Linked DNA regions of Variovorax paradoxus. The protein of the gene in region 2 interacts with the protein of the main gene of each other region in a pairwise test. Links are inferred from orthologs where the notes say so. Each region holds a gene or a part of one and is shown on either strand. Other genes may lie near its edges.

The links.
Region 1: the proteins of glmS (region 2) and QHG62_RS24545 interact in binary tests that used the Escherichia coli proteins (3 or more experiments, as listed by UniProt). The link is inferred for Variovorax paradoxus from one-to-one orthologs.

The regions. Positions count from the first base shown.
Region 1 is NZ_CP123990.1:5,129,378-5,132,620, forward strand. What follows is about bases 227-3,025. They hold QHG62_RS24545 (phosphatase PAP2/dual specificity phosphatase family protein), read right to left. Parts: upstream 2,402-3,025; coding sequence 1,052-2,401; downstream 227-1,051. Other genes in these bases: QHG62_RS24535 (lysophospholipid acyltransferase family protein), read right to left, coding at 227-622; QHG62_RS24540 (hypothetical protein), read right to left, coding at 619-1,059; QHG62_RS24550 (bifunctional alpha/beta hydrolase/class I SAM-dependent methyltransferase), read right to left, coding at 2,421-3,025. Outside these bases: more of QHG62_RS24535, read right to left, coding at 1-226; more of QHG62_RS24550, read right to left, coding at 3,026-3,243.
Region 2 is NZ_CP123990.1:4,363,345-4,370,993, forward strand. What follows is about bases 1,940-4,886. They hold glmS (glutamine--fructose-6-phosphate transaminase (isomerizing)), read right to left. Parts: upstream 4,380-4,886; coding sequence 2,499-4,379; downstream 1,940-2,498. Other genes in these bases: QHG62_RS21045 (Bug family tripartite tricarboxylate transporter substrate binding protein), read left to right, coding at 1,940-2,488; QHG62_RS21055 (Lrp/AsnC family transcriptional regulator), read left to right, coding at 4,519-4,886. Outside these bases: QHG62_RS21035 (AMP-binding protein), read left to right, coding at 1-173; QHG62_RS21040 (acyl-CoA dehydrogenase family protein), read left to right, coding at 188-1,435; more of QHG62_RS21045, read left to right, coding at 1,463-1,939; more of QHG62_RS21055, read left to right, coding at 4,887-5,001; bifunctional UDP-N-acetylglucosamine diphosphorylase/glucosamine-1-phosphate N-acetyltransferase GlmU, read right to left, coding at 5,015-6,448; QHG62_RS21065 (DUF6279 family lipoprotein), read left to right, coding at 6,447-7,334; QHG62_RS21070 (Crp/Fnr family transcriptional regulator), read right to left, coding at 7,363-7,649. UniProt on the Escherichia coli protein: Catalyzes the first step in hexosamine metabolism, converting fructose-6P into glucosamine-6P using glutamine as a nitrogen source.

The DNA of each region.
Region 1 (3,243 bases), 760 kb from region 2 along the record:
CGGCCAGGCGGATCGGCGCGCCGAAGCGAACCGTGCAGGCCAATGGAATGGGCACCAGCGTGCCCTTGGGCAACACGCGCTTCAGGTTTTCGATCCACACAGGTACCAGCCGCACTTCGGGGCAGGCGCGTGCCAGGTGATAGAGCCCGCTCTTGAGCGGCAGCAGGATCTCGTCGCCGGTGTTGCGCGTGCCCTCGGGAAACATGATGAGCGAGTCCCCACCTTCCAGCGCTGCTTTCATCTGATCGACAGGGTTGCCGCCCTGGCCCGAGCCGTCGCGGCGGATCATCAGTGCGTTGAACACATCGGCGCCAATGAACCGGCGCACCTTGGAGGCCATCCAGTAGTCCTGCCCCGCCACCGGCCGCGTCAGCGCGCGAAGATCGGGCGGCAGCGTGGCCCACAGCAGCACGAAGTCGCCGTGGCTCGTGTGGTTGGCGAAATACAGCGTCTGCTCGGCCTTGGGCGTGGTGCCGCTCCAGATGGCGCGCACGCCCGTCAAGAGCCCGGCTGCGCCGATGATCAGCTTGCCCGCAACCACGGCGAGTGCGCGGCGAAATAGCGTGCTCTCGGGCCGGGAGTCTTTTTCTTTGTTGTTGCTGTTGTTGTCTTCTTCGGTCACGACAGGTCCTGTGTCATCAAGGCAAGGAGAAACATCGCGCTCTGGCAAGCAACCACGATGGCATGCCGCTGCATGAGCTGCCGCGTGCCTTGCACGCGGTCATCGAGCGGCCGCAGGGCCATGGGCGGTTGTGCGTTGCGCAGGCCGAGCCGGTCGAGTGCGGAGTCGAGCGCGTCGAGCGATGCGATGGTGCCGCGCGCCAGATTGGCGAACAACGCCTCGTCGAACCGCAGCCTGAATGCGAAATAGCGTTCGAGCGCTCCAAGCACCACCACCGCGCCAAGGCTCATGGCTGCCGTGGTCGAGAGGGAGCGCACCGTGAGGGCGAGCACCAGCGCCGCAATGCACATGAGTGCGAAACCCCACACCGCCAGCACCGTCACCGAGCGCAGCAATCCGGCAAGGGCGGCGCAGGTGGCGCGATCGCTTTCAGTCATGGGGCGGCACTCCGGGAACAGTGGTGCCCAGCGGCTCGAGCGAAACGCGCCACGCGGGGCGAAGAACGATCTGCGGACGCGCCATGCGCACCGTGTCTTCCGCCTGCGCCAGCCCGCCTGACGCGCCGTAGCGCCCCAGCCATGCGATGGTTGCCGCGGCGCTGCGCGAGAAGCCCAGCGCGCAGCAGACCCACACGGCTGCGCCTCCGGCATCGAGGCGCTGCCCTTCGATCACCGCGGCGGCGCGTTGCAGCCGCACGGTCGGTGGCACGGTCAGGTCGAGTATCGGCACGCAGCGCGCGTGCGGAACGCCGGCTGGCGTCTGCAGTTCGGCGCACAGGCTGACGAGCCGGGGCTGCCCGGCAGCAATCCACTCGGCCTTTGTCGGCAGGCGTCCGAGGCGCAGCCCCGGTACTACTTCGACCGAGGCGGGCAGCTTGCGCGTCCAGAGCCACGCATTGAGGGCGGCGCCCAGGCGATAGGGCGCAAACAGCCAACGCGCGGCCCAGCTCATGTGCCCGCCGCCGTTCATCTGGAAGCCACGGGCGCCGAAGCCGATGTAGTTGAGCGCCACCAAGGCCAGCGAAACCGCAGGCCAGGCGAGCCACAGCAATAGGCCGCCGCCATACAGGCCGGCGGCAAGAAACAACGCCGCGCCGGCGGCATAGAAGCTCGCGAGCTTGCGGCGCTGCGCATCGCGCGTGCATTGCCAGGCGCGCGGCATCGACACCGTGCGCTCCAGCGGCCACAGCCATACGCAGAAAAGGCCCAGCAGTGCGCCCGTGGGAATGTCGATGAAGTGGTGCTGCCAGGTGGTGAGCACCGATGCGCAGATGGCGAATGCCCACACATGCAGCACCCATCTTGTCCACGCTGCGCGCAGGAACTGCCGGTACCAGTCCCACAGGATCACTGCCAGTGCAATGTGCAGCGACGGCGCCTGGTTGTAGGGCTGGTCGAAGCCGCGCAGCGCATTGAACAGGAACGCGGGGGCACCCTGGACCTCCGGTTGCCCAAAGCTGAAATGCAGCGGCCAGAGCACGAAGCAGGTGCACGCGATGAGCGTGGCGCTCACCAGCCGCAGCGCATGCCGGTCGAGCGTGTGCTTGCTGCGCGCGAGAAAAAGCGAGAGTGCGTAGAAGACGTTGATCGTCCAGTACGGAAAGATCGTCCAGGCCCAGAACGGCACCTGCCGCTCCCACTCGAAAGCCATCGAGGGCACCTGCGCGCGCGTGGTGGCCCACCAATTGGCAAGGCCGTAGGTCGTATAGAACAGCGGCCCCAGGAGCACCAGCCATGCCGCGGCCCGCTTCCACGGGCGTTGTGCCAGCCAGTGCTTCATTTTGCGCAAGGCCCCGAGCTCATGCCATCCTCACTGCGAGCGAGACGGTGAAGATGCCCCACTCGTCGATGCGCTGGTCGATCTTGCGGAAGCCCGCTTCTTCGACCAGCTGGTCCATCTCGGCCTGCGTGCGGCGGCGCATGACCCAGGCCTCACCCTGGCGGTGGCTGGTGAGCGCGCGCGCAATCATCTCGAGCTGCGGATGCCAGGGCTGGCCGGTGTAGACCAGGTAGCCGCGGTCTTCCACCGCGTCGCCCACACCCGCGAGAGAACGCCGCACCATGTCGTTGTCGGGAAAGAGTTCGTACAGGCCCGACACCACGGCCAGCGTGGGGCGCGGCGTTACGGTCGCCAGGCTGATGCGGTCGAAGGCGTCGGCCTGAACGAACTGCGCGACGTCTTCCAGGCCTTTTTCGGCGATGAGCGCGCGGCCGTCGCGCACGTTGATGTCGCTGTAGTCGCGCAGCAGGATCGAGCTGGCCTTCACAGGGCTTGCAGCCACCGCGTCGAGCACATAGCGGCCATGGCCCGCTGCGATGTCCATCACGCGCACCTCGCGATGCATTTCGGCCAGCCGCTCCATCGCAATGCGGATCAACTCCTCGACATGGATCTTGCGCTGCCGGATGCCGCGCCAGCCGATCGAGTTCAGGTAGGTCTTGTCGATGGAGCGGCCGAGCGGCCCCTTGCCTTCCGGATGATTGCGGTAGACGTAGTCGAGCGTGCTGCCCGAATCGAAGCCGGTGTCGTGCCCCAGCTTCACGCCGCGCGAAAGAGTGCCGCCAAAGCGCAGCCCGGCGCGCGTCAGTCCCCAGTAGGCGCCGCGCGGAGACAGCGTCGCC
Region 2 (7,649 bases):
CGGCTGCGGATGCTGCGGCGCTCGATGCCTTCTGCGCCGAACGGCTGGCGGGCTTCAAGCGGCCGCGCCGCATCGAGTTTGTCGAGGCGCTGCAGAAGAACGCCAACGGAAAAATCGCGCGCAAGGTCATCCAGCAGCCGTACTGGGCGGGCCACGATCGCCGCGTGAACTAAGGAGCCGCGCAACCATGACAACGCAAGCCATTGAATCCGGGCCCACAAGTGCAGCCACCGCTGCTTCCAGCGTGCGCTCCCCGCTGTTCGACGGGCCTTTCGAAGGTTCGGAACAGGCGGCCGAACTGATTGTGCGCATCGGTGATTTCATCAACGGCGAGTTGGCCGCACTGGTGCGAGAGGAAGGCATCGACCATGAGCACGGCGCCGGCAAGGCGACGTTGCAGCGCGTGTGGCGCCGCTCGCATGAACTGGGCTTCTACGGCATGACGCTGCCCACGAAGATGGGCGGCCTCGGGCTCTCGCTGCTCGACCACGTGCTGATCAAGGAATCGATCTACGCGAGCGGCTCTCCCCTGGCACCGCATGTGTTCGGCGAACTCAGCGGCCCGCCGCGCGTGGGTGCGCTGGCGCGCTACGCCACGCCGATGCAGCTTGCCAATTTCATCGTGCCGGTGGCACAGGCTGAAAAGGCCATCTGCTTCGCGCTCACCGAGGCCGAGGCCGGCTCGGACCCCGGCGCGCTGCAGACGCAGGCACGCCTGGAGGGCGACACCTACGTCATCAACGGGCGCAAGCGCTTCATCTCGGGCTCGCCCTTCGCGGACTACGCGGTGCTGATGGCGTCCACGTCGGACAGCCCCGAACGGCGCGAGATCTCGGCCTTCTTCGTCGACCTGCGGCAGGACGGCGTGGAGGTGAAGGCCGGCTACAAGACCATGGCCGGGCAGTCGACCACCGGCGACATCCTGCTGACCGATTGCCGTGTGCCCGCTGCCAACCTCATTGGCGAGCCGGGCCGCGGATTGGCACTGGCGCTGGGCCGTATTACCGTGAACCGGCTGCTGCATTGCCCCGGCATGGTGGGCCTGGCCACGGTGGCCCTGAAGGACGCCCGTGACTACGCGCGCACGCGCCGCCAGTTCGGCCGGCCCATCGCGCAGTTCCAGGCCATCCAGCATTCGCTGGCCGACATGGCCACGCAACTGGCGGCGGCGCGCGCGCTGATGATCTCGACCGCGCGCCAGCTCGACGCAGGCGGCGACGCGCGGGCCGATGCGTCGATGGCGAAGCTCTTCTGCTCGGAAGCGGCCTTTCGCATTGCCGACGCGGCGGTGCAGATCCATGGCGGGGAAGGCATCGTGCAGGGCCGGCGGGTGGAGTTCCTGTTTCGCATGCTGCGCATGTACCGCGTGCTCACCGGCACCAGCGAGATACAGAAGAACATCATCGCGCGCGAGCTGCTCGGCGAGGCGCCGTAGGCCGGCCCGCACCAATCGCAAAACAGAATGATCCGGAGACAAGCGAAATTGAACAACGAACCTGCCGATCGCATCGACCAATCACGCCGCGCGCTCTGCCGCGCACTGGCTGCATCGCCCCTGCTGCCGCTCGCAAGCATCGCAAAGGCCGCCGACCCATGGCCCAGCCGCCCCATCAAGTGGGTGGTGCCCTACCTGGCCGGCACCGGCCCCGACACCGGCGCGCGCATCCTTGCTGAGGCGGCCAGCCGCTTGCTTGGCCAGCCGGTCATCATCGAAAACAAGGGCGGCGCCGCCGGCAACATTGGCGCGCGCCAGGTGGCCCGTGCCGCCCCCGACGGGTACACCTGGATCTACTCCGCCGCGCCCATGGCGGCCAACGTGCTGATGTACCGCAGCCCCGGCTACGACGTGATGAAGGACTTCCGCCATGTCATGCGGCTCACCACGTCGGACGTGCTGCTGGTGGTCAACCCGGCATCGGGCATCGAGACGCTGCAGGACTTGGTCGCCAAGGCGCGTGCCGCCCCCGGCAAGCTCGACTACGCCTCCGGCGGCGTGGGCACGCCCTCGCACCTTGGCGTGGAGCTGTTCCTGAACGCCGCCGGCGTCAGCGCCACGCATGTGCCGTACAAGGGCGCGTCGGAACTGGTCAACGCGGTGCTGGGCGGGCAGGTGAGCTTTGGCATGCCCATCTTTGCGGTGGCCTTCCCGCAGGTGAAGGCCGGCAAGCTCAAGGCCCTGGGCGTTGCCGGCACCCGGCGCAATGCCAGCCTGCCCGACGTGCCCACGCTGGCCGAGCAAGGCCTGCAGGGCGTGGAGCTGACGTCATGGGGCGGACTCTCGCTGCCCGCGGGCACGCCCGACCCTATTGCGGCGCGTGTCTACGAGGTCTTCAGCCAGATGCTCAAAGACCCCCAGGTGATCGCGTCGTTGACCGAACTGGGCAGCCAGGTTTCGCCTACGACACCCGAGGGTTATCTGCAGGTTATCCGGCATGAAGTCGAGCTGACAGGGCAGATGATGAAGAGCGCCAGGATCTCGCCGCTTTAGAGCCGCGCAATCACTCCACAGTCACGCTCTTCGCAAGATTGCGCGGCTTGTCCACATCGGTCCCTCGCGCGCAGGCCGTGTGGTACGCGAGCAGCTGCAGCGGCACCACGTGGAGCAACGGCGACAGCGCGCCGTAGTGCTCGGGCATGCGAATGACGTGCAGGCCTTCGCTGCCCTTGATCCTGGTGTCGCCGTCGGCCAGCACGTAGAGCACGCCGCCGCGCGCGCGCACTTCCTGCAGGTTGCTCTTGAGCTTTTCGAGCAGGGCGTCGTTCGGCGCCACGGCCACCACGGGCATTTCGCTGGTGACCAGTGCGAGCGGGCCGTGCTTGAGCTCGCCGGCGGCATAGGCCTCGGCGTGGATGTAGGTCACTTCCTTGAGCTTGAGCGCGCCTTCGAGCGCAATCGGATAGTGCAGACCGCGGCCGAGGAAGAGCGCGTTGTCCTTGCGTGCGAAGTCTTCGGCCCAGCCGATGATCTGCGGCTCGAGCGCGAGCACCGACTGCAGCGCGACGGGCAGGTGGCGCATTTCCTTCAGGTAGCGCGCCTCGTCGGCTTCGGTGAGGCGGCCCTTGCTCTGCGCAATGGCGAGCGTCAGCAGGAAAAGCCCGGCCAGCTGCGTGGTGAAGGCCTTGGTCGAGGCCACGCCAATTTCGACCCCGGCGCGCGTGATGTAGGCGAGCTTGCATTCGCGCACCATGGCGCTGGTGGCCACGTTGCAGATGGTGAGCGTCTGCTCCATGCCGAGCGATCGCGCATGCTTGAGCGCGGCGAGCGTGTCGGCGGTTTCGCCCGACTGGCTGATGGTGACGACGAGCGTCTTGGGGTCGGGCACCGAGTCGCGGTAGCGGTATTCGCTCGCAATTTCGACCTGCGTCGATATCTTGGCAATGCCCTCGAGCCAGTACTTGGCGGTGCAGCCGCTGTAGTAGCTGGTACCGCACGCAAGGATGAGGATCTTGTCGATGTCCTTGAACACGCGGTGCGCGCTGGCGCCGGTGGCACCGTCCTGTCCGATGCCGTCGAACAGCTCGGGCACGATGCCGGCCACGCCTTCGAGGGTGTCGCCAATGGCGCGCGGCTGCTCGAAGATTTCTTTCTGCATGTAGTGGCGGTAGGGGCCGAGCTCGGCCGCGCCACTGTGGGCCTGCACGGTGCGCACCTGCCGCTGCACGGGCTTGTGGCTGCGGTCGACGATCCAGTATTTGCCGGGCTGCACATCGACCACGTCGCCTTCTTCGAGATAGACGATCTGGTCGGTGACGCCGGCCAGGGCCATGGCATCGCTTGCAAGAAAGTTTTCGCCGCCTTCCTTGCCCACGCCAAGAATGAGCGGCGAGCCCGCGCGGGCGCCGACCACGCGCTGCGGCTCGTCGCGGCAGATCACGGCAATGGCGTAGGCGCCGTGCAGCTGCAGCACCGCGGCTTTCACGGCTTCGAACAGGTCGCCGTCATACAGGCTGTCGACCAAGTGGGCCACCACCTCGGTATCGGTCTGGCTCTCGAACAGGTAGCCCTTGGCTTCGAGCGCGGCGCGCAGGGCTTCGTGGTTTTCGATGATGCCGTTGTGCACGAGCGCGATGCGGCCGGGGCGCGCGCCTTGCGCATCGGCGCCGGGGCCATGGCTGAAGTGCGGGTGCGCGTTGTGCACCGCCGGTGCGCCGTGCGTGGCCCAGCGGGTGTGGGCAATGCCGGTCAGGCCTTCGACATGGTCTTCGCGCACCTGCGTGACGAGGTCCGCCACGCGCGATGTGGTGCGCGCACGCGTGAGGCCCCCCGCATGAACCGCCACGCCGCAGGAGTCATAACCGCGGTATTCGAGCCTTTGAAGCCCCTGGACCAAGACCGGAACGATGTTGCGATGGGACGCTGCGCCGACGATGCCGCACATGGTGAACTGCCTTTGAATGAATAGGAGACCCGATAGTAGATATCGAACGGGAAAATTTGCATTCAAAATTACATTGAAATTTGAGCATTAATTTCACATCCCCACTGATTCGAATTTTTCTTCCATAATTCACCAATATATGGAATCAATCTCGCTGGATGCAATAGACCTCCGCTTGCTCGACGCGCTCCAGCGCGACGCATCGCAGACCAATCAGCGGCTGGCCGAAGGCGCAGGCATTTCGCCGCCGACCTGCCTGCGGCGCGTTCAACGCCTGCGGCAAGAGGGTCTCATCGAGCGGCAAGTCGCGCTGCTCTCGCCAGACCGCCTGGCAGCGGCGCTGGGCCACGGCCTGCAGGCCGTGGTCGAAATCTCGCTGGACCGGCAAGACGCGGCAGCGCTCGACGCCTTCGAAGCGCGCGTGATCGCCGACGACGCCGTGCAGCAGTGCTGGCGCGTTTCGCCGGGCCCGGACTTCGTGCTGGTGGTGGCCGCCCGCGACATGCCCGGCTACGGCGCACTCGCGCAGCGGCTTTTCAACGCGGACGCGAACGTTCGCAACGTCAAGGCCTTCTTCAGCCTGAAACGCGCGAAGTTCGAGCCCCGGCTGCCGCTGGGCTGAAGCCCTCGTCTTCTCAGGCCTTGGGCTTCTTCTGCGGACGCTTCCAGTTGGGAAAGCTCACCGGCTTGCTCCGCGCCACCGTAAGGGCTCCCGGCTCGGTCGATTTGTTCACGGTGGAGCCGCCCCCGATGGTGCCGCCCGCGCCAATGGTGACCGGAGCCACCAGCACGCAATTGCTGCCCACGTGCACGTCGTCCTCGATGACGGTGCGGTGCTTGTTGGCGCCGTCGTAGTTGGCGGTAATGCTGCCCGCGCCGTAGTTGACGCGCCGGCCCACGGTGGCGTCGCCAAGATAGGCCAGGTGGTTGGCCTTGGCACCCTCGGCCAGGGTCGAGTTCTTGACCTCGACGAAGTTGCCGATGTGCACTTCGGCGCCCAGCTGCGCACCCGGCCGCAGCCGGGCAAAGGGGCCGACGAGCGACCGTTCGCCGACCGTCACGCCCGCCTTTTCGCCTTCGATGTGGGTAAAGGGATGGATCACCGCGCCCGCCTCGATGCGCGCATTGGCAATCACGCAGTTGGCACCGATGCGCACGCCCTCGCCCAGGAACACCGAGCCTTCGAACACGCAGTTGATGTCGATCTCGACATCGGCCTCGCAAGACAGCGTGCCGCGCAGGTCGAAGCGCGCCGGATCGGCAAGCCGCACGCCCTGTGCCATGAGCGCTTCGGCCTGCCGCAGCTGCCAGGCACGCTCGAGGGCCGCCAGCTGCGCGGGGCTGTTGATGCCCGCCACCTGGAGCGCGTCGGTCGTGGATTGCGCGACCACCGGCACACCGTCGGACGCGGCCAGCTTGACGATGTCGACGAGGTAGTACTCGCCCTGGGCATTGCGGTTGTCCAGCCGCGCCAGCCAGCCCTTGAGCAGGCGGGCGGGCACGGCCATCACGCCGCTGTAGATTTCGCGGATTTCGCGCTGCGCCTCGGTCGCGTCCTTGTGCTCGACGATGGCCGTGACTCCGCCGCCCTCCTCCTCGGTGGCGCGGACGATGCGCCCGTAGCCCGTCGGGTCGTCGAATTCGATGGTCAGCAGCGCGAGCCGCTGGCCGGCGCTCGCGGCAATCAGCGCGCGCAGCGTTTCCTCGCCGATGAGCGGCACGTCGCCCGAAAGCACCAGCACCGTGCCGTCCTCGGGCAGGAGCGGAACCGCCTGCTGCACCGCGTGGCCGGTGCCCAGCTGCGGCTCCTGCCGCGCAAACTGCAGGCCGGCGCCGCCCGTGTTGCCGGAAGTCATGGCGGCCTCGACCTCGGCCGCGCCGTGCCCGGTCACCACGACCACATGGCGGGCGCCAATGCGCGCCGCGGTGTCGGTCACATGCGCGAGCAGTGCACGCCCGGCCAAACGATGCAACACTTTGGGCAGCCTGCTCTTCATGCGCGTGCCTTTGCCGGCCGCCATGATGACCACGTCGACCGGTCCCTGGTTGTCTTGCGAAATCTGATTCATGCTTCTTTCTACCCGAATGCGTTGCGCCAAGTTGGCGCGAATTATCGGCGTGCTGCTCGCGGCCGCCGCGCTGGGCGCCTGCAGCACGATCAAGCTGGCCTACAACAACCTGCCCGAGCTGAGCTATTGGTGGCTAGACGCCTACGTTGATTTCGACGGCTCGCAAACGCCGAAGGTGCGCGACGAACTCGCGCAACTGCTGAGCTGGCACCGTCAGAACGAGCTGCCTCGGGTGCTCGGCGTCTTGCAGGAAGCGCAGGCCCTGGCGCCGCGCGACGTGACCGCGGCCCAGGCCTGCCGCATGGCGGACCAGATCCGCGAACGCCTGCTGGCGGTGGCCGAGCACGCGGAACCCGCCGGCACCGAACTGGCGCTGAGCCTGTCCGAGCCGCAGTTGCAGCAGCTGGAGCGCAAGTACGCAAAGAACAACGCCGAATACCGCAAGGAGTGGCTCGACCGCAGCCCCTCGAAAGTGCAAGAGAAGCGCTACGAAAAGTTTCTCGAGCGCCTGGAAGATTTCTATGGCCGGTTGACGCCCGAGCAGCGCGAGCTGGTCCGGCGCCAGGTGGCGCAATCAGTCTTCGATCCGCGCATGGCCGCCGCCGAGCGCCGCCAGCGGCAGCAAGAGGCGCTGGTCCTGCTGCGCGGCTTCAACAGGGCCAAGCCACCGGCGCCCGAGGCGCGAGCGGCCATCCACGCCTATGTGATGCGCATTGCCGATCCGCCGCCGGGGCCGTGGCGCGATCATCAACAGGCACTGCTGCAGGAGGGCTGCCGCAACCTGGCGGCGCTGCACAACGCCACCAGCGCTAGCCAGCGCGAGCAGGCCGTGCGGCGGCTGCAGGCCTACCAGGACGATCTTCGGCAACTCTCGGCCGCGCCCTGAACCTGCTGTGCCACGAGGCACAGCAAGGTCAGATCAGGGGCGTCGGCCGCATGGGGCGTTCGAAATAGTCGCCCAGCGTCTCGAGCGCGTGCGGCTCGAGAATGCGCAGCCAGCCCGCATCGAGCTTGTAGAGCCCCAGGCCCTGCAGCTTGCGCAGCGTCTTGTTGGTGTGCACCAGCGAGAGTCCGAGTGCATCGGCCAGGTGCTGCTGGTTGAACGGAAACTCGACCCAGCCGTCGCGCACCATGCCGACCCGCTCGGCCCGGCGGTACAGGTGCATCAGCAGCATGGCGACTCGTTCGTTCGCGTTGCGGC